DNA from 4 places in the Sporomusa aerivorans genome. Region 1 is predicted to be linked to each of the others. Evidence: riboswitches for the same ligand, from Rfam matches in the RefSeq annotation. Region 1 holds a riboswitch; each other region holds the start of a gene.
The links. A riboswitch is a leader RNA that binds a small molecule or an ion and turns the genes downstream of it on or off. The one in region 1 is predicted to bind cobalamin.
Positions count from the first base shown of each region.

Region 2: it holds a riboswitch for cobalamin, as region 1 does, so the genes downstream of both, nikB (nickel ABC transporter permease) here and SATMO3_RS05315 (HD-GYP domain-containing protein) in region 1, are expected to answer to the same signal.
Region 3: it holds a riboswitch for cobalamin, as region 1 does, so the genes downstream of both, SATMO3_RS03335 (TonB-dependent receptor domain-containing protein) here and SATMO3_RS05315 (HD-GYP domain-containing protein) in region 1, are expected to answer to the same signal.
Region 4: it holds a riboswitch for cobalamin, as region 1 does, so the genes downstream of both, cobT (nicotinate-nucleotide--dimethylbenzimidazole phosphoribosyltransferase) here and SATMO3_RS05315 (HD-GYP domain-containing protein) in region 1, are expected to answer to the same signal.

Region 1 covers NZ_CP156926.1:1,200,576-1,206,149, reverse strand. The annotation lists gene SATMO3_RS05325 (N-acetyltransferase family protein) at 1-259, opposite strand, end outside; gene SATMO3_RS05320 (MATE family efflux transporter) at 405-1,757, opposite strand; gene SATMO3_RS05315 (HD-GYP domain-containing protein) at 1,841-2,416, opposite strand; cobalamin riboswitch at 2,703-2,886, opposite strand; gene SATMO3_RS05310 (MarR family winged helix-turn-helix transcriptional regulator) at 3,041-3,490, opposite strand; gene SATMO3_RS05305 (autotransporter outer membrane beta-barrel domain-containing protein) at 3,717-5,574, opposite strand, start outside.
Region 2 covers NZ_CP156926.1:1,029,495-1,035,068, forward strand. The annotation lists gene SATMO3_RS04650 (efflux RND transporter periplasmic adaptor subunit) at 1-50, shown strand, start outside; gene SATMO3_RS04655 (ABC transporter ATP-binding protein) at 84-767, shown strand; gene SATMO3_RS04660 (ABC transporter permease) at 769-1,983, shown strand; cobalamin riboswitch at 2,425-2,622, shown strand; gene nikB (nickel ABC transporter permease) at 2,805-3,746, shown strand; gene nikC (nickel transporter permease) at 3,747-4,568, shown strand; gene SATMO3_RS04675 (ABC transporter substrate-binding protein) at 4,595-5,574, shown strand, end outside.
Region 3 covers NZ_CP156926.1:723,587-729,160, forward strand. The annotation lists partial or broken gene SATMO3_RS03315 (IS256 family transposase) at 1-119, shown strand, start outside; gene SATMO3_RS03320 (hypothetical protein) at 322-1,398, opposite strand; gene SATMO3_RS03325 (helix-turn-helix domain-containing protein) at 1,717-2,094, opposite strand; gene SATMO3_RS03330 (helix-turn-helix domain-containing protein) at 2,063-2,281, opposite strand; cobalamin riboswitch at 2,853-3,036, shown strand; gene SATMO3_RS03335 (TonB-dependent receptor domain-containing protein) at 3,198-5,574, shown strand, end outside.
Region 4 covers NZ_CP156926.1:5,310,813-5,316,386, forward strand. The annotation lists gene uxuA (mannonate dehydratase) at 1-352, opposite strand, end outside; gene SATMO3_RS25425 (GntR family transcriptional regulator) at 470-1,177, opposite strand; gene SATMO3_RS25430 (nicotinate-nucleotide--dimethylbenzimidazole phosphoribosyltransferase) at 1,602-2,660, opposite strand; gene cobT (nicotinate-nucleotide--dimethylbenzimidazole phosphoribosyltransferase) at 2,653-3,693, opposite strand; cobalamin riboswitch at 3,845-4,039, opposite strand; gene lplT (lysophospholipid transporter LplT) at 4,170-5,333, opposite strand; gene SATMO3_RS25445 (AMP-binding protein) at 5,326-5,574, opposite strand, start outside.

The DNA of each region.
Region 1 (5,574 bases):
GGCCTTTCAGCAGGGCAATCCGGTCATTGTACGTACAAATTGCGGCCGTCCCGGCAACTTCGCCTGCCGGGGTGAATATTCCCCACATATTGCAGTTTGCCGGCTCTACATACCGTTTCTCCAGCCCCCAGACATCCTCGGTCATAGCCGGCTGGCCTTCCTGGGAGAATAGTTCTTTAAGCTGCCGCAGTAAAAAGCTTTGCACAGCCTTAATATCTGCCGGGCGAATAGGACGGATAACCAGGTCTTCTTTGTTCATGGCGAACAACGCTCCTTTCAGATGCGAATCCTGTTCAAACAAACGGGAAATATGTCGAATTTTTTTCAGCGCTGCACGCCTGCGCTGTCAGTTCATAATTGGTGGCGGCTATGCCGCGCAGTCATAGGCTTTAGTCGCTGTCAGCCTACAATTTGACGGCGGCGGACAGCCTGTCCACAGATTTATTCAGTCCCGGCAAATACAGCCATAAAAACAGCGACCGCCCCAGGCTGAAAACAATAAAGGCCAGCCATACGCCGTGGTTGCCCAGGCCGGGCACACCTGCCCACAGGCAGATAAAGTAGGCGGCGAGAGAGTACAGCATGGAGTTTCTGACCGGACCGGCTGTCGTGGCGCCCGTAAAGATGCCGTACAGTTGCAGTCCCCAAAACGCGGTCAGCGGAAATACGGCGATCCAGGGCATATACTGCTGCGCCGCCTGCCGAACCTCCGGGATCGTGGTAAACAACCGGATGACCGGGTCCCCGAGGAAACTGGCGCTCAGGGCCAGCAGCGCTGCCGTCAGCCCGCCCCAGAAAGCCGTCAGCGTAATGGTTTTGCGGTAGAGCGGCCGGTTTTTCTCGCCAATGGCCTGTCCCACAAACACAGTGCCGGCATTGGCGATGCCGCCGAGTAAGTTGGCCATGACAAAATGGAGCTGCATAAGCACGGCATTGGCCGCTAAGACCGTGTCTCCGTAGCGGATGCCATAAACGGCGACAAGGTTATATACGGTAAGCAGGCAAGCCGTCCGGATGAACAGGTCCCGGTTGACTTTCATCATAGTCAGGAAGGCGTCCGGGTCAAATAACATCGCTGGCGTAAGCCCGTCCAGGCTGACCACATGCAGGTTGCGTATCAGCACAAAGCCGATACAGGCGGTTGCCATTTCCGCCAGCAGAGTCGCCGCCGCCACGCCGTCGGCATCCAGGCCGAAGCCGATAACCAGCAGCAGCGCCAGCAGGATATTCAACACGTTCATCAGCACCTGCAGAAAGAGGGAAAGCTTGACTTTGGCCATGCCCAGCAGCCAGCCGTTCATTACATAATTGGCCAGCACAAACGGCGCTCCCCAGATCCTGATATCGTAGTAGGCGCCGGCCAGAGCGCCCACGGTTTCACCGGGGGACAGCAGGGCAAACGCCACGGTTTTGATCGGCCACTGCAATAGTACCAGCAGCACGCCAAGCAACAGGGCAATAAGCATTGGTCTGACAAGCGCCAGCGTAATGGCCTGCTTGTCGCCGCGACCGCATGCCTGGGCGCTGAACCCGGAGGTGCTGACGCGCAGAAATCCCAGCAGCCAGTATAATGTGTTAAAAATCAGCACGGCAACGGCAACGCCGCCAATATAGGCGGCCTGGGGAAAGCGCCCCATGATTGCCGTATCGGCCACCCCCAGGAGCGGCGTGGAAATATAAGAAATGATAAGCGGTATGGCTAAACCCAGAAATTTTTTATGATCCTGCCAGTTGATGCTTGTAATGGACTGTTGCATTATCGCCTCCGTGAAGTATTGTAAACCGGGAAATCGTATATTCCGGCAAGGTTTTAGAAACTCTCTATTGACTTTTCTATCAATCAACTAAGCTCTTTGGCATAATACAAGCGGGAAACTTTTTGTATGTAGTCTATAAACTGTTCACAAAGCCAGGGATCAAGCTGTGACCCGGCCAGACGCCCGATTTCCGTTAGCGCCTGCTGACCGTCCAGGTTATCTTGCTGCTTCTGGCGGTTTGTAATTTCATCAAATACGTCACATATGGCGATCATTCTGCTTAAAAAAGGGATTGCCGCTTCTTTCAGACCTTGCGGATAACCGGCCCCGTCATACCGTTCGTGGTGGTACAGTACAAACGGGCTTATTTCCGCCAGGCCAAAGGCCTTGAGGATGGTTTCGCCATATGCCGCATGAAGCTCAAACACCTCGTGCTCCTGCTCCGACAATGCTCCCGCTTTATTTAGCAGTACAGTCGGCAGGCAGTATTTGCCGATATCATGCACCATTCCACAGACAAAGGCCTTATTCATTTCCGTTGTAGAAAAATCCATGCAGGCCGACCACTCGAACATATGCATGGCCACACTGTGACAATGCCTGAGCGTAGCGGGATGATGCCTGCCCAGCAGCGGCAGCAAGTAATCAATGCCTTTCATAATATTACTAATACCTCCGTTTCTAGAGACTCTTGGCAACCTAATTCGTCCCCCGAAGGGCAGGCGGAGTGTATCCAGCCGTTATAAAGAAAACACGGCTTGTGCCGAGCCTTTGGCGAAAGCGGAAGCCGATGTTGCCCTTATCCAGGCGAAAGTTATACTTTCTATCAGGACAAATAAAAACTCCCGGTATGAACCGGGAGTGTAGTGCAGTATGCCACCTTTGTAATGGAAAATATCCAGCAGAGCAGTAAACTGTAATCCCCTCCCCATGCCTCGTGGGTAAAACGGCGACTGTCAGCTAGGCAGTTCTCCTGGCTCCGGATCATGGCTTGCTTAAACCTTCCCAGGACAATTAATCCCAGTGGCATATCTTAAGCTTGCTCCCCGTTACAGTGGCGGGACCGCGCCGGCTTTTAACCGGACTTCCCTATTAAGCCCCGTAGGGCACCTAACTCATGGTATGTAATTGTTGCCAATTAAAATATATACTGGATTCACCGGGAAGTCAATAGCTCTAACTTTCCTTCTTATTTGCTTCCAATATTTCAGAAAGCCTTTCCAGTCCCTTTGTCATGAAATTTTTTTGTTGGTGTAATCCCCTCAACCGTCTTTTTGCTTTTCCTATTCTTTTAATACTTCACAAATCTTATCAATGCACTTTTCAAAAATGGCTATTTCCTGAGCCGTTAGCCGGGTGCTGAGTTTATCATAAAATTGTTGATTTAACTGTTCATGCGCCAGATAAGCCTGTCTGCCCTTTTCAGTCAGCGAAGCCAGCGTCGCCCGGCTGTCAGTGGCATGCGACGTGCGCTGAACGCAGTCCTTAGCCTCCAGACGGCAGACGAGCTGGGTTACCGCTCCCTTAGTAACCCCCAAGTGCGCCGCCAGTTCACTCATCAAAATCCGGCCGTCAGCACCAATCTCATCAATGATATTTATTTCACTGGGCGTTAAGCAGCCCGCGGCGCCAAACTGGTACGAGTGCCGGTTAAGGCGCTTGAGCTGCATAATAAGCCGGCCGATACGGGCGCTTCCCTGCCTGGAATCACAGCTTTCCGACTGTGGCTGCATTGTCCTGACCTCCCCAAATAGTTTAAAATATAAACTATTTGCTGCAAATTACATTTTTATCCTGTAACTAGCCCGCACTAAGGCTCCCGCTTCTATAAGCGGGAGATAAGGGCGGCTAAGTTCCCGGATAAGGGCGACTAAACTTCAGGTGGGGTTAAAACCCCAGCTGAAGCTAAGTCTGCTTTAGCCGGAACTGCCCATAAGAACGGACAGTTCTGGATCCTTACTAGAAACTCCAGCGCATGCCTGCGTCAAGACGCCATTCTGTAGCCACATCCCCGCCTACGCTCTTTTCCAGGTTGGCGTATGCATAGGCGTTGTTGCTTACTTTTGTGCTGCCGCCCAGTTGGAATACGGCCCAGCTGCCGCCCAGGTCCACACGGCTCTTTTTGGCTTCCTCGGCTATAAAACGGCTGCTGAAATCCCCGCTGAATTCATGCGCCAAAAAGGCTTTGGCGTAGATGCTGCTTTTCTCGGTCAGACGGCCCACGCCTACACCGATCCGCCCTACCAGGCTGGTAAAGCCGTCCTGGCTGATGTTCATGGTCCGGTAGTTGCCGGCCCCATCTTTTACGTCACTGGTGGCTGTGTAGTCTTTGCCCTGCAGACGGCCCCAGCTTAGCTGCATCTGCGGTTCTACGTACAGGCCCTTGCCGTATTCGATCCGCCGCCCGTATTCCGCGCTCACGGACAGGCCGTTGGTTTTGTAGTCGCCTTCTACTTTATGACCCATCTCGTTATAGACGGTGAAGTCATTTTTTATCTGACCGCCTTTTAGGACGATGTCGCTGTAGTGGCCTTTGTCTCCCTGCCAGCTGCCGTATAATGACAGGCTGGTGGCCGTGTTGTCGCCCCGGCCTCCCAGGATGTAGTCGCTGTCGCCGTCGGTGTGGCTTACGGCCGCGCCTACCCGCCAGCCACTATTTACTTCTTTGTCATAGCCGATCTGGACGGCTTTATAGCTGGTGCTGTACCGGGTGTTGTTCTGGTCGTATTTGGATTTCCCGCCGTAGACGTTGGCCCAGATGCCGCCGTTCTCCGGCGACAGACGCAGTTCGCCCAGCCGTTTTTGCAGGTCGTTGTTTTCGGTACGCCACAGCATGGCTGACGATACCATGGCCGATTTGGCGCCGCTCATGACCATGGTTTCATACTGGCCGTATTCGATGGGGTTGTCCGGGGTGATTACGGAGCCGGACGCCAGGCTGCCGGTCGCGCTGTTAAACTCGATATCGCCCACTTTCCACAGGATGCCGGGCGCGGTCAGGCCTTCGCCGATGGCCACTTTGCCGGTCAGGTTGGCTTTGGCGGTCTGGTAGCCGTCGTAGGTCAGTTTGCCGGCCAGGGCGTTCAGTACTTCGTTGACGGTATTCTCTTCGGCGACGTTGATGCCGCTGCTGTCGGTCATGAGCGTGATGGCCGAACCGGTCGCCGCTTTTTCGATGCGGAGACCGCCGCCAATGATTTCTGCGGGGTTCTGGCTGTTATGGCCGTAGATGACCATGGTGTTGCCGCTGTAGTTGTCGATAGCGATGCCGGTATTGCTCTTTTGCTGGATGATGCCCCGGGTCGCGTCGCTGTCGCCGCCGGTGAAGCTGGTGACATGGCTGATGTTGTCAAAGACGCCCTGCAGGACTCCCGCATTGGTCTGATTATAGGTTTTTCCCTGGGAATCATTAATCCATAGCGCGCCGTTCTTTAAATACAGGTTGAAGGTGCCCAGCTTGTCGGCGCCGGCGTTGTCGGCAACGCCTTTCCAGTAGGATTCACCGGTGGTCAGGGCCATGTTAACCGTACCGTCGAGCAGATTGTTGCTGGTAGCCGAGGTGGCGGTATTTTTCATGGTCAGGATGTTGCCTTCGACTTCGACTTTGGTGTTGCCGGGAGTCAGGGCGGCCGCAGCCAGGGCCTGTGCGGCCAGGGTTTGCGGCTGCCCGGTTGTCATATTCAGGTTGACGGCGCCGCTATAGGCTGTCAGCGCATGGTTGTTGACCGCCTCATTTTTGGTGGTAAGAATTCGTCCGCCTTTTAAGTTAATCACGCCGCTGGCATCAACCGGGCAGTCGGCGATCACACCGGTGCCG
Region 2 (5,574 bases), 170 kb from region 1:
GACAAACAGGCAGTCAGGGAAACCGTCAGGGTGGCGGCCGAATGTTCTAAGAACAGGGCTAGCTGGATTAAGGAGGTCATAACGTGACAATTGCATTAGCCAATATAACGAAAACCTATCAAATGGGCGACACGCTGGTGGCCGCTCTGGCGGGAGTCAGCCTTGATATCCGTGAAGGAGAATTTACGGCGATCATGGGTCCGTCAGGTTCCGGTAAATCAACGTTAATGAATATTCTGGGCTGTTTAGACCGGCCGACTACCGGTTCTTACAAGCTTGACGGACAGGAAGTGGCCACCTTAAGTGACGACGAACTGGCGTCAACCCGGAATAAGAAGATCGGTTTTGTGTTCCAGAATTTTAATCTGCTGCCCCGGATTACGGCGCTTGACAATGTGGCTTTGCCGCTGGTTTACGCCGGGGTTGCAGCCAAGGAACGGAAAGAGCGGGCCGCCGCCGCCCTGGCGTCGGTCGGCCTTGAAAAAAGAATGGATCACCTGCCGAACGAACTTTCCGGCGGTCAGCGCCAGCGGGTGGCCATTGCCCGGGCGCTGGTCAATGAGCCGACTATTATCATGGCGGACGAACCTACCGGTGCGCTTGATACCAAGTCGGGTGACGAAGTTATGGATATCTTTAAGACGCTCAATTCTTATGGACGTACCATCATTCTCGTAACGCACGAGCCTGATATTGCCGCCCATGCCAAGCGGGTGATTCATGTCCGGGACGGGCTGATCGTCCGGGATACAGAAAGGATTGAGTAATGTGTTCTGGGAAAGTGTCAAGATTGCTTTAGACGCACTTGTATCCAACAAGCTACGCTCAATCCTTACCATGCTGGGGATCATCATCGGGGTCGGCGCCGTTATTGCCATGGTGTCGATTGGTATGGGGGTCAGGGATAAGATATCCAGCTCCATTGCCAGCCTGGGCAGCAACCTGATTATTGTTATGCCGGGAGCGGCTTCTTCCTCCGGGGTGCGGCAGGCCGCCGGCTCCAATATTACCCTGACGCTGAAGGATTCCGAGGCGATTGCCCGGGAGGTTGACGGCATCGGCGCTGTTGCGCCCAGTGTCAGCAAGCAGTATCAGATGGTAGCCGGCAATATGAACTGGACTACCAGTGTCCAGGGGACGACGCCGGAATATACAGAAGTCCGTAATTTAAGTGTGCAGGCCGGCAGCTTTATTACCGATGACGATGTGGACAGCCGTAACCGGGTAGCCGTCATCGGTACTACAGTGGCCGCCAATTTGTTTGACACGCAAAATCCGATCGGTAAGAGTATTCGTATTAATAACGCACCCTTTACGGTAATTGGTGTGCTGGAAAGCAAGGGGCAGTCGGCCGGCGGGCAAGACCAGGACGACACGGTCATCATCCCGCTTACCACCGCTCAGGAACGCATGATGGGGATTACCTACGTGCAGACCATCAGTGTCCAGGCCGCTAATGCCGAAGTGGTGGACCAGGTTCAGGATGGCATTACCAGCCTCTTGCGGGCCCGTCACGGCATTACCGCCGACAAAGACGATGACTTTACCGTGCGTAATCTGGCCAGCGTCATGGCTACCGCCCAGGAAACGACAGCGACCATTACCCTGCTGTTAGGCAGTATAGCGGCCATTTCCCTTTTGGTCGGCGGTATCGGCATTATGAACATTATGCTGGTGTCTGTCACCGAGCGAACCCGGGAGATTGGTATCCGCAAGGCCCTGGGAGCCAGATATGCCAATATCCTCATGCAGTTTCTCATTGAAGCCATTGTTATCGGCGTCATTGGCGGGGCAATCGGCATCGCCACAGGAATTGGCGCTTCATATGCCATTTCCTCTGTTGCCGGCTGGAATACCGTGATTACATCCATGCCGATTATCATATCATTCGCGTTTTCCGTTGGGATTGGCCTGTTTTTTGGACTTTACCCTGCCCGGAAGGCCGCACTATTGAATCCGATTGATGCATTGCGGTATGAATAATTAAATAAATATAAAATAGTTATACAATCTACTGACAAATTGGCAGTAGATTTTTTTTATCCAGAATAAAATGCAATGATAAATGTTGCGGAAAAAGCGACGCATTGTCGCCAATCGCCTGCAATACAGACGATAAAGTAGACTTAGCTTCAGATGGGGTTTTAACCCCACCTGAAGTTTAGTCGCCCTTATCCAGGAACTTAGCCGCACTTATCTCCCGCTTATAGATGTAGGAGTCTTAGTGCGGGTTAGTTACAGGATAAATGAGTTATAACTCACGTAGTGTAGTTTGTATCAAAAATCGTCATCGTCAATAAAAACAAAGGATATATTGATTATTTATAGTTAATATAGTAAAATATTGGATTGACAAATGCCAAAGCGCATTTATATAATAGTAAACATAATATTTAATGGCTAATTTTGCTTATTAATGACAATTTTATATAGAACGTTATAAGTGTCGGCAGCATTTGCTGCTGAGCGATGAGAGGAAAACGGGTGAAAATCCTGTGCTGTCCCGCAGCTGTAAATAGGGAGCCTGCTTCAAAAGAGCGTCACTGGAGGAAACTCTGGGAAGACGGAAGCGAAGGTTATGATCTATGAGCCAGAAAGCCTGCTTATAATAAGATTCATTGTTGACTTACGAGTGATAAGGAAATGGATGTGTAGGCGCAGTCTATGCTTTTTCTGATTGTCTGCATATAACTGCACTGCGCCTGAATGGGCAGTCTGTCTGTATCCGTATAGAATCCTTTTCTTTTAGTTAAGAAAACGATTCTATACGGATTTTTATTTTTTGACAGAGAGGAGATGGTGATTTGAAGAGAAAAGAGCTTGTGCATCGCTTGGCGCAGATGGTTATTACTCTTCTCGGTGTCAGCTTCCTGACGTTTTGTCTGATGTATCTGTCGCCGGGAGATCCGGTAGAGATGCTGCTGGAGGTGGGCGATACCATTGTTTCGGAGGAAACGATTGCCGAGACGCGGGCACAGCTGGGGCTGGATCAGCCGTTTCATGTACAGTACGTCCGCTGGCTTGCCGGTGTTTTGCAGGGGGATATGGGCATGTCCTATTCGGCGAAGATGCCGGTAGCCGACCGGCTCTGGCAATGCCTGCCGGGAACGTTGGTACTGGCAGGCTCGGCTCTGGTAATGATGCTGTTGATCTCGGTTCCGTGCGGGATCCTGTCGGCGGTATATCGAAACCGTACCGCTGATTATCTGATTCGCGGCATTTCGTTTTTAGGCGTGTCTATGCCGAGCTTTTGGGTAGGGCTTATCCTGCTGTACGTTTTGGGGCTGAAGCTGAGGCTTTTCCCGATAGCAGGCGGTGTGGTGTCGCCGGACCGGATGGTGCTTCCCGCGTTAACGCTGGCCATTGCGATGTCGGCTAAATACACGCGGCAGGTGCGTACGGCGGTTTTGGAGGAACTGGGACAGGATTATATCATTGGTGCCCGGACGCGAGGCTTTCCCATGCGGAAAATTCTCTGGCGGCATGTGCTGCCGAATGCATGTCTGCCGCTCATTACGCTCCTGGGCCTGTCGATTGGCTGGCTGTTGGGCGGCGTGGCTGTTATTGAGATGGTCTTCTCCTGGCCGGGACTTGGCAAGATGGCTGTACATGCCATAGAGATGCGTGATTATCCGCTGGTACAGGGCTTTGTCCTCTGGATTGCTGTTTTGTATATGGGGATTAATCTGCTGGTTGATATCTCCTATACATATCTTGATCCGCGGCTGAAGAAAGGAGGGCGCTGAGTGTCGTTTTGGACAAAAGATAAATTCCTGTTTGGACTGTTTACGTTTTTGGTTCTAATGATTGCAGGCCTGGCGGTATTGGCGCCATGGCTGGCTCCTTACGACCCGTATGATGCGGTGATGCGGCAGTCGCTGCAGGCGCCGTCGGCGGAGCACCTGTTCGGTACGGACAAGCTCGGGCGTGACTGCTTATCGCGAATTCTCTACGGGACGCGGACCTCCCTTTTAATGACGCTATCGCTAGTCGCCATTATTTCGGTGATAGGGACATTCGTTGGTGTGGTCGCCGGCTACTCGGGCGGCAAGGTGGATACAGTGCTTATGCGCATTGTGGATATGATGCTGGCTTTTCCGGGCATCGTGCTGGCTATTGCCATTGCCGGCATGCTGGGCGGGAATATACTCAATACAATTCTGGCGCTGGCGGCCGTGAGCTGGACAAAATATGCGCGTTTGGGACGCAGCCTTACCCTGAAGCTGCGTGAACGTGATTTTATCGCGGCAGCCGTAACCAATGGAACAAGACCGCTCCACATCCTTTGGCGCCATATTTTGCCGAATATCCTGCCAACCATTGTTGTGACGGCCGCCATGGATATCGGTACGATGATCATGGAACTTGCCGGATTGTCCTTTCTGGGCTTTGGCGCGCAGCCGCCGACACCGGAATGGGGGCTTATGCTCAACGAGGGCAGACAGCATATCCAGACGGCTCCCTGGCTGATGATTTATCCGGGGGCTGCGATTCTGGCAGTTGTAGCAATCTTTAACCTTTGGGGAGACAGCCTGCGCGACATCATGGATCCGCAGCGGGCAAACTGAGTGAGAACATAGAAAGGGTGAGGTTTATGAAGGGCTTGGGAAGATTTATTTGTGTGTTGCTGATGATTTGCATGTCGGCGGTCTTTATGGCAGGCTGCGGCGGCAGCGGTAAAAAGGAAGCCGACAAAAAGACACTGAAAATTGGTGTAACAAATTTTGCGGATTCGCTGGAACCGACGGAAAATTATTTTGGCTGGGTGGTCATGCGTTATGGCATGGGGGAAAGCCTGGCAAAATTTGATGAAAAAATGAATGTACAGCCGTGGCTGGCTGAAAGCTGGCAGATCAGCGCTGATCATTTGACATGGACCTTCAAAATCCGAGACGGGGTGAAATTTTCAAACGGAAAGTCGCTGGATGCTGCCGCTGTCAAGGCTTCTCTGGAAAGAGCCTTTGCCAAGAATAAGCGCGCGACGACTTTCTTTAAGTATAAGGACATGAATGCTGACGGTCAGACGCTTACCATCCGTACGGAAAAGCCGGAGCCGAATATGCCGGGATTCTTAGCCGATCCGCTTTTCTTGATTGTAGATGTATCGGCTGAAGCAGGACGTAATTTTGCCAAAGAAGGTCCGATTACCACCGGTCCTTATATGTGCCAGTCCTTCGTCAAGGATAAAGCGGTCATGGTAAAAAATCCGCACTACTGGGACGGCGAAGTGCCGTATGAAACAGTTGAGATCCCGTCCATTGACGATCCGAACACAAGGGCGATGGCTCTGCAGTCCGGCGAGGTAGACATGGCAGTTAACATTGCAGCAGGCGACATCGGCCTCTTTAATGATACCGCAAAGTTTCATATCGACAGAATTTCCTCGCTGCGCACAGTACTTGCACGTATTAGCCAGCAGGGAGTCCTGGGCGACCCCAAGGTTCGTGCGGCTTTCATCAGCGCTTGCGACAGAAAGGCGTACAATGAGGTTATTCTGAAAGGAACTTTTATTGAAGGCAAGGCGCCTGTACCGCCGTCTATGGATTACGGCTTTGACCAGCTCAAGGATCCGAA
Region 3 (5,574 bases), 480 kb from region 1:
TCATGTTAGTCTGCGCCCGCTTTCGTCACGTTGCCGGAACCCAGTGGGGCAGTAAAAAGTATATGAATATGAAACACTTAGAAACTACCGACCTTGAGTCGGGTTTTAGTGCTGACTGATTTTATTTAATATGGATTGCAAACGAATTTGCGAAACTATCTTGACGGTACCTCTTGACGGTACCAGACAGTAAGCGTGCGAAACTATCTTGACGGTACCTTTTGGTATTCTCTAGAACAAATAATCGACTAAAGATGAGAGAGTAATCCCTTTTCTTTAGTCGATTATATTCTGACGTACCTATGGATAAGATGTATCATTCTATTCTAATTTTAGATTGGTTGCTGCGGCTTCGCAGTTTAGCCTAAAAACATCAAGGATATTACTTTGCGTTGCTTCAAATGTATCAATCTCTAATAAGCCCTGTTTTATAGCAGGCTCTAAATGGTGGTTTAGAGTTCTTCTCAAAAATATGGTTTCGTTATCGGATTTATCGTCGTCATAAATAGCGTTAATAAATATCAATTTAGCTTGAACGCCGTTTGCTGTCGCATAAGTTCTTATTTGATTAAGCATAACTTCTATTCTGTCAAGGTTTATTTTATAAGGTATGCGACATACTCGAACTTCAAAAAATAAATCAGCATATAAAACTTTGGAAAAGCCATCAAATACGACAATTCTTTTACTAACAAAGTCAGAATTATTTAAGCCAATTTTTACATCAAATGATATAGAATCTGCCCTTATTCCTTTCTTTCTAGCACAAGAAATGATTGCAATCATTGCGATTATGTTATTAGTTAGAACTCTTCTCCAATTTGAAGTCTTTAGAGTATCAAGCATTTCCATTGAGATGTACGGTCTTAGCTGGGCAGGTATATAATAATCTTTATGGGAAGGGTTGGTACTTCCCGTATTTTTTATTGAAGAGATACAGGAGTTTTGGTTATTTAAATTATCATTACAAGATAATTCGTAATTAGTGTTACTTTCTTCGTTTTGTTCTGAAGTATTTTTATCTTCAGGAGTAGCTGGTAAAACAGAAGCAATGTGAATATTATTTGATGTTCTTGTTGATTGATTTACTTGTGTTATAGAGGTTAAAAGAGTTTTCATTATATCTTCTTTAAATTTATGATTATCATCATTGATTGTTTTCTGTTTTTTTTCTAGTTCTTTTACTTGACGATCGACCGATAATATTTTACCAAGTGAGATTTTATCAAAAACAAAACCTAAAGTTATAAAGACCATTAATAGTAAAATCAAAAGATTATTCGTATCTATAGATTGCTGATGTTGGAGATTATAAATTAATATCCACCCTAAAAATATTAGCAAAATAAAGGATATAAAATAGTAAAGTAGTCTTTCCCATAAAGGACGATTATCCATCTGCCCCTCCTTTGTAAATTTATACTTCGAAATTATCTTATTAAGGTATTTAATTTGTGAATAATCGCAGATTCCTTTCTATTTTTGAAAATTTTTTTTAATAAGCTAATTTATAATTAGGCGATTGCATGAATGAGTGTTATTAGGAATTAGAGGAGATACAAGTTTATAATTTTTGCGGACCAATTCAGTATTATGGATGGATTTTTAGACAATATAAAATTTTAGTCACAGGATTAGATATATCTATTTATAATGCAGCAGGCACCAGTCAATATTAAGACAAGGCATACAAAAAAAATAGCGAGTTACTTCGAACTAATTTCTTTTGGGATTATCTGTTAACCCTAGTAGCCAATCAGTAGACACACCATAGAAATTAGACATTTTAATAAGTGTCTCGACACTTATAGGTCTTCTTCCGTGTTCTAGTGATCCAACGGCGCTTGGTGTGATACCAACAGCCTGAGATACTTCTTTTAACTTAAGGTCACGGTGTTCACGTAAATATTTAAGTCTTTCCGCCAATATTGATAAAATCATGCAATCATTCCTTAAAAATAATTGACTTTGTGCCAATTGCACATTTATAATATGTATATGAAGTGTGCAAATGGCACAAAGAAGTTTAAATGAAATGATGAAGGCTTCTGCCTTGCAACTTTTATTTTCTTCGAGCTTCGTCTGATCTGCCAACCAAGTAATCCAGAGACACGTCGAAATACTCGGCAAAGGAGATAAGAACTTCAAAGCTTGGTTTTGACTCGTTTTTCTCATACATAAATATGATCCGACGTTTGACTCCAACAGCATCTGCCAAATCCTCAGCTTTCAGCTTTCGTGATTTTCGTAAATGACTTAAACGTTCACCAAAAGATGGCATCAAATCACACACCGTTTCAAGTAAAAGTATTGACTGTGTAATTAAATTGCACTATAATGATTTGTAGTGCAATTTAATTGCGCAAAGGGTATTGGATTAAAGATATGATTTAATAACATGCTGCTTATTTGGCGTACCTTGCTACCTTTGATGTGCAGACAAGCACCTGGGTAGCCGAAAATATGTACTTCTAGCTAAATTCTAGTACAGCAGAAAGGAGGCAGCTAAAAGAGCAACCTAAACCACAGCAGGCTTATCTCAATAAGCCGCCAACCAAGGGCAAAGTATACCTAGAAATGTGTCCAAAAGACACTTGTCACCCAACGTCACGTTGGAGCAACAGCTGCCAATGGAGACAATCGAACGGAAAACAGGGGTGTGTTCCACATACGATTGTCTCCATTATAGCGCAGACAGCACCCGGCTTCAATCCAGGTGCTGAGAAAATGCACGGAAATTATGTCCGCACCGAAGTGTAGTGAAAGAGTCCCCTGGAAAAAATGTTTTTACTGAGAGGATAAAAACAGTCATAATCCACGACTATACGTCATAAGTTGAAACCGAAAGAACAACCGAATATCTTGGGATAGGTGCCCGCAAGGGCTTAATAGGGAAGTCCGGTGAAATACCGGCGCGGTCCCGCCACTGTAACGGGGAGTAGTCTCGCATATTGGCCACTGGAGCGTCAGCTTTGGGAAGGCGCGGGACAGCGATGAACCGGAGTCAGGAGAACTGCCTGTCCGACAATCACCATGTTACCTGCGAGCGACGGGGAGGAGATTATAAGATTACCGGACAATCCCGGTGAATTTGCTGTAAAACTTCCGTTGCGGGAGTTTTTTTTATTGCATCGCTCTTCGAAGCGATAGGCCAAAGAATACCACAGGGAGAGAACAAGATAAAGGAATGATCACCTTTGAACCATATCTATAAAATCATTTGGAACCGGGCCCGCGCCTGCTGGCAGGTGGTGTCCGAGCTGGCGAAAAGCACCGGCCGGATGAAATCGGTCCGCTGCAGCAGCGGCGTGCGCGGGGCCAAATGCATAGTGCTCAGCCTGGTCTGGTTGCTGGCGCTGAACATAGCAGCGCTGTTTATCCATACGGCGGCTGCGTTTACGCCGCCGGCCGACACCAAGAATACCTGGACATATATTGGACTGGTGGACGGCTATGATACCTGGACCTCCACGAGTGCTGTCGGCGGCAATGGCCACCTGGCCGGCACGTCCAAGAAGTATCTGACGGCCATAACCTTGAATGCCGGCGAACGATGGCGTCCCCTGGACATGCGGACCCCGGCAACGAATGCTCTGGTCGTATACGCTACGGTCAGCGACCTTACCCTGAATGCCGGCAGCATGCTGGATTTGGCCGGACGTCAGGCTTTGCTCTATCTGCCCACGTCCCAGTTTCCCGGCGGGTTCGACAACACGCAAAAGCAGATAGCCGGGTATCATTTTACGATTGATAAATTAACGCTGGCCGGGGATGCGGTCTTTCGTATCAATACCAATATAAAACTCATTGGCGGCAATGGCGGTTTCACTGGGGCAAGTATAACCGTCAAACAACTTGAGGGAGCGGGCGGCACGGTCTATATCCAGTCCGCCTATGACCCGGCCTGGAAAGAGCTGGTCAGGGGCGTAGGCTCGATCTATGAGCGCAAGACGTTGGCGCTGAGCGCTCCCGGTAACTATGATAACTACATAGCCGCCGACTTCAGCGCCGCCGATTACAGCAAGGTCAATGTCGTGGGCCAGGCGTCACTGATGGATGGACCTCTCAGGCTCTATGAACTGGTGCCGGTCATCGACTGGAACAACCTGCATGCCGGCAAGGCCGTGCTGGTGGCGCTCAAAGCCTATAATACCGGTGTTATCTCCGAATCCGGCAAAATGGCCAGTGATGCCCAACTGACTTACCGCAATATCTGGCGTATTGAAGAGGGCAATCTCTTCACCCGCATGGATGAGCTGCATGCCCGGCATTACGGCAATACAGACGCGCCGTCCCTTGCCGGCGCGGCGGACAGGCCGGTGAGTGAAGGGGTATGGGCCCATAGCTTCCGGGGGAAACTGAACAGCCGCGGCGCGTACGGGCGCAGCGTCAGCCAAAGCTACAACGGACTGCAGGCCGGATTTGATAAGGCCCGGGAGGGCGACTTCTATAACGGGACCTTATACTACGGCCTGATGCTGGGCCAGCTGGACGCCGGCACCGGCTACGCCACAGGCCGGGGAGACCTGACCGGCACGAGCATGGGCACCTATGCTTCCTGGATTGGCCACAATGGCCGCTATCTGGACCTGGCTGCCCGGATGACAAAAATCGAAAACGACTACCGGTTTCATGACAGCGACAGCGTCAATACGGCCAAGTACGGCAGTTGGGCCAGCGGTATCAGCGCCCGGTACGGCTACCGCCGGGACTTGCCGGATGGCTGGTACTATGAACCCCAGGCCGGCTTGGCAGTCGGCAACCTGGATAGGGTAAGCTACACGCTGCCCAACCAACTGACGGTCAGCCAGACCGCCGACCGGCCGGTGGTCGGCCGGCTGGGCGTGACCGTGGGTAAGACGTTCGGTGATGAAGCGCACCGTGGCCATGCTTATGCTAACATAACGGCCCTGCATGATTTCGGGAGTGGCAAGCTGGAGGCCCGTTTCTCCGGCGACCGCGCGACCTTACGGACCGGAGCTGATCAGGACACCTGGCTGGAGTTCAAGCTCGGCGCTGCGCTGCAAACCGCCCGCGACAGTACGGCGTTTCTGGAAGTGAGCAAGTCCACCGGCGGTGATGTCCGCCAGGACTGGCAGATTAACGGCGGCTTGTCCTGGAAGTGGGGATTGCCGGCTAAGGCCGGCAAAGCAGAAGGAAGCCGTCAGTCCACCGTACCGGCGGTAACAGCCACAGCGCCTGTGGCCGGGGACGGCAATAGTCAGCGGATAGACAGCCCGCCGCCGTCCGCCCATATTGCGCCGCAGCTGCCGGCTGCCGGCGGGGCGGTGGCGGCAAGCTCTGATCAGCCGTCCGGCAGTCCGGTGGCTGCACTGGACGCCATAGCCTTGCCGCCGGCGGCACCGGTGGACGAGGCCCTGCCGGACACCGGTCGGCCGCCTGTCAGGCCGGTTGCGATAAACCCCGGTTCCGATTCCTCCGAACTGGCGACTTACGCTTTCGAGGCGGTAACGGTCGAGGCCCCGCGCCCGGAGTGGGAGCGGGACCTCTCGCCCGGTACCGTGTCGGTTATCCGGCCGGAGGATTTCCAGGGCGAGCAGAAGACGCTGCCTG
Region 4 (5,574 bases), 2.4 Mb from region 1:
CCAGTTCGGTACGGGTCCAGTCAAAAACAGGCATAAAATTGTAGCACACAACCTCGACACCGGCTTTGGCTAAATTCTTCAGCGTAATGCAGTAATTTTCGATATACCGGTCCCGTGAGGGCAAACCTAGCTTGATATCCTCATGGACGTTTACACTTTCTACTGTCTTAAAAGTGAGGCCGGCTGCTTCAATCTGGCTTTTAATCGCCAGAATATCTTCATAAGGCCATACTTCTCCTACCGGAATATGATAGATGGCGCTAACCACATTTTTCATGCCGGGAATTTGCCTGATATAGCTCAGGGGAATCTTATCCAGCTTACTACCATACCAGCGAAACGACATTAGCATAACTTATCCTCCTTATTTTTGAGCCTATTTTATAGCCGGCAGCCAGGATGCAGCCAAGCGGTATCAAGCGTTACACGGCATTACTGGCATCTTGCCGGAAATATACCAGGGTTAGATTCATATAGAAAAGGGTTGCCGTTTTATCTGCATGAAATAATCACTATGCTCGGCCCGCAAGTGTTCCAGATCAACAACCACTTTGTTAAGATGCACATCGATAATTTTGGCGCCAAGGACTATATCCTGCTCACTTATGGCTCTGACCAATTCCCGGTGTTGCACAAGCAATTGGTCCCATTCAAAGGCTTTATCTTTCAAATTCAAAATCCTTACCCGATTGTAGTGAGCATTCATAAGCTGCAGCATATTCCAGGTACGGCTTTTTTTGCAGCCCTTGAAAATTATGCCATGCATCGCTTCGTCCAATTCAAAAAAACGGAGATAATTTTTCTCGCTAATACATAATTCCTGCAAAGCCAACGAGGATTGCAGTTGAAACAATTCTTCGGCAGGAAACTGCGTACAGGCATGCTGAATGATTTCCTTCTCCAGTGTTTCGCGGACAAACTTGGATTCTTCCACCTGCTCCGTATCAATGAGAGAAACATACGTCCCCTTTTGCGGAATAATATCCAGCAAATTCTCCTGCGCCAGCTTAATAAACGCTTCTCTGACCGGCGTCCGGCTTACTTGCAATTGCGTTGCCACATCCTGCTCGGATATATTCTGGCCGGGAGGAAGGTTTAAATGGATAATGTTTAGCTTTAAAAATCTGTATACATATTCACGAATAGACTCCTGAGGGTTCTGTTCGATAAGCAGCAAATCATAACCCCTCCTCGTTTTTGTTTTCTACCATACTACCATACTAGCATATCTATTGTATTCTGACAATATTAAAAATGCAGAAGGCTCTTTACCCGCGAAGCCGGGACTCGCCTTCTGCATACTATCTACGTACAGCTACCGCTTACCAAAATAACTGCTATTAATAGCTTTATCGGCAATCTCCAGCCCTGCACGGCAAAATTTTTACCGGTATTGAGCAACTTGCGCCCCATGTCGGACCGCCCCTATTCCTCGCCAGTCACACCCATAAGGTAGGCGATTGTCGGCATAATATCGATTGGCCGCCGATAGTCCTTATTTCCTGGCGGACAAGTTCTTCTGGTATATAAGCAATGGAACCCGGTGATGGTTATCATACCACCAGTCTTCGGCCGGCTGAATACTTTGTATCTCCTGGGTATTAATCCCTGACACTATGGCTTTGCTTTAATGCCCCCGGTCCGTCCTGGGCAACTGCAACCTCTGCTTCACCGAAAGTTTTCATATCATTGATAACATGCAGTGAAGCGTTAACCAATGACATCCCCATCGCCGCCCCGGTTCCCTCCCCCAAATTCATGTCCAGTTTAAGGTAGGCCGGTAGCTCTAGCAATTCCAAAGCTGCCCGGTGCGCCGGCTCAGCGGCGAAATGCGAACCCAGCAGGTAGTCTTTCACTTGCGGCGCCAGCTTGACGGCTATGAGAGCTGCCGCACTGGTAGCAAGACCGTCCAGTACGATTGCAGCCCGCCCCGCAGCCGCCCCTAAAATAACGCCAACCAAGCCGGCCATGGTCAAACTGCCCACTTTTCTTAACACTGCAAGCGGTTCCTCGGGAGAGGTTGAGTTGACTGCCAGGGCTGTACTGACCAATTCGGCTTCATAGCCGGATAATTCCGCAAGTACACTGGCATTGTAGCAAGCGGTAACAGCCACTGCCGGTAACAGTCCGGCGGTCCCCATTTCGCCCAGACCAATTACCTGTACACCCTGCGCGATTTCTTCCCGGGCAACTTCGATTCCTGTTTGCACAGCCTGCAGCACCTGCTCACTGGTCATAGCCGGCCCTTTCGTTATATTTCCGGTGCCATAGGCCAATTTTTCATGACGTACAGCAGGCAACGGCGGCAAATCAACTGCTACGCCAATATCCACTAAAACCGGCTTAGCTTTGACATGTTCGGCAAACACATTAATAGCCGCGCTGCCCTGACAGAAGCCGGCGATCCGCTGCTGGGTCGTAACTTGCGCCTTATTCCAGGCCAAATCAGCCGCCACTCCGTTATCAGCCGCCATAATGACAATGCTTTTGTTCAGGCTGCGCGGGCGGGAATTGCCGGTAATTCCCGCCAATTGCCTGACGATATGCTCGAAAGAATATAAACTGTTAAGCGGCTTGGTTAAGTTATCCAAACGCACCTGGCAGCGTTCCATAGCCGGCTCATCCAAAGGTTTTATTGCCGCAATAATATCTTTAAGCATGAGTCTGACCTCCTGTAGTGCCCAGCAATTTAATGGCCGCCCGCAACATATCAATGGCTACCGAAGCGCCAATCCCCTCACCGAGACGGACCCCCATATCCAGGCAGGCCTCCAGATTAAGATGGCGTAAAGCGATAATGTGAGCCGGCTCGCCGGACAGATGCGAGGCAAATATATACTTTTGACAGACAGGCTGGATGGCGTTGGCGATTAAAGCCGCCGCCGTGGTATTGAGTCCGTCAATCATCACAGCGCAGCGGTTGGCGGCGCAGCCTAAAACGACACCGGCCAATGCACCGATTTCAAACCCGCCTACCTTGGCCAATACATCAAGTCCGTCGCCGGCATCCGGTTTATTAAGCTCCAGCGCGCGGCGGACAACACCGATTTTAACCTCAAGCCGGCTGTCTGAGATTCCCGTTCCCCGCCCGGTGATCTGCTCGGGCGACAATCCGGTGAATGCGCCGACAATGGCGGCGCTGGCCGTTGTGTTGCCAATCCCCATTTCACCAAGGCTGAAACAGGTAGCGCCCTCACCTACTTTAGTGTTCACAATTTCAATACCGGTTTCAATAGCCTGTATGGCTTCGTCCCGCGTCATCGCGGGTCCCTGGGTAAAATCCCTGGTGCCATAAGCAATTTTCCGGTGCCACAGACCGGGAACATGGGATAAATCACCGGCCACGCCCATGTCAACCACGACCATGTCTGATTGGCTGAAATTAGCGAAGGCATTGGCACTGGCCCCTTTGGAGATAAGGTAATTGGCAGTCATATGCATAGTCGTCTCTATAGGATAAGCGCTTACGACCTGGCGGGCCACACCGTGATCGGCCGAGGCCACTACCATGCAGCTGCGCGGCAGGCGCGGCTCAAGCTCTCCGGTTATGCCGGCGTATTGTCTGACCATCTGTTCCAGCCGGCCAAGACTGCCTGCCGGACGAATCACGCTGTCCAGGCGGGCTTGTATCTGCTGCATAATGGCGGTATCCGGAGCAGTGATTTTAGCTAGGGTTGCTTGCAATAAATCCATAATAACCTCCATTGTTTTGTATGATTTACGCTGTAGGTATAAGATAAGACATGCGATTGCTTCGGTGTATCTCCTTGCAACGACCGGAGCGGGTGGGTAAAAAACAAAGGGCTTTTTTGGTGTACCCAAAAAAGCCCTCTTTTCCATGAAGGTTTGGCAAACGGTGTAAGGCAGGTCTCCTGGCTCCCGGTTCATCGACGCTTGCGCCTTCCCCTTGACGAGTGGCAAATGCAAGTTCTCCTCCGGTACAGTGGCGGGCCCGCGCGTATGTATGGCTTGGCCATACTCAGACTTCCCTATTCTCCTCCGGCAGTTAACCGGCGGCACCTTAACCGCGCATATGTAACTCTAACTGTGGACATTATAGCAAAGCAATCGCTCTGGCGTCAATATATATTGAATGATACTTTCCAGCAGAGTGTCATAGGGGGCGGGGTTGCCGACATAAAACAATCGCCGTCAAAATGGTGTAAAAATCACGCTTTTTTAGTTACCAGCCAAAACATATAACTAACCAAAAACAGCAGAAAACAAGCCGTAGCCCCTAAACACACATTGGTTGCAACCCCTGCTTTGGTCGCCAGCGTGTACAGGCCGACTCCTAAAAACATAAAGGTATTTTCCATGAAATTCTGAACGGCGATGGTTTTGCCTGCACCGATGGTATGGTGACCTACCTGCTGCAGGCAGGCGTTCATGGGAACTATGTATATCCCGCCCAGCGCTCCGACAATAAGCAGCCCGGCTACGGCTACCGGCAGGCTGGTAATCTTAAGAAATCCTAATATAGCTAACCCCATCGCCAAACCGAACCAAACGGTACGTTGATAGTTTCTGATACTAATCAGATAAGGTGTAACCAATGCGCCGACAGCAATGCCTACGCCGGTAACAGCGATAATCATACTGATAGCGGTACCACTGGTTATCCCCAAAGTAAGCGGTACCCACGCAAAGATAATCATCCGGAGCACAGCCGAAGCCATCCAGAAGGAGCCTGTCCCGATCAGGGAGTAATGACTCTGCGGATTACGCAAGAGTACAGCCGTATCTGCAAAAAATTCACTAATTGCACGGTTGTAGCCGATACTTCTATTACCCGCGTCTTTAGGTATGATGATATTAATGCCAATGGATGAGGCATATAAAAGCGCACAAGTTCCCAGTGCCAGGGTTATGGACAGATCGGAAAGGAAACCGCCGGCTACCGACCCGGCTAAAATAGCTAGAATTGTATAACTTTCCAGACCGGCATTGGCTCTAAGCAGTTCATCCCCGTTGCGGGTAAGAAATGGTAATATACCGTATTTGGCGGGACTATAGATAACCGCCCCCAGGCCTACGGCCGCATAGCTGAGCGCAGGATCAAAGCCAACAAACAATAGCAACACACCGGCGGTTTTTACGATATTGCCAATGATAAGAACTTCAGCCTTGGGCTTCCTATCGGCCAAACGTCCGACCCAGGGTGATAACATAATATAAGAGGCTAAAAAAATAGTTTGTACAAAAGAAAGGTAAAAGTCCGGATAACCATCCCGCCTAATTATGGCTAGAATAATAAATAGTATCATGTTGTCCACGAACGCTGACAGAAATTGAGCGGTAAACAGCGCCCTCAGCGGCGACAGTCTAGGCATCTTCTTGCGCCTCCTTTACTGCCAAGCCTTTAAGGGTGACATAGTCGGTTTTACCGCTGCCCAACAGAGGTAATTTATCCATTACAATAACTTCCGCCGGCATTGCCAGCATACTCTGACGGGACTGACCCATAAACGCCCGGAGCGCCTGTTTGGAAGCATTGGGGTGCATCGTATAGAGTATGATTTTCTCCCCTTTTTTATCATCCGGTACATTAATAGCTGCGTTGCGGTCGGTGCC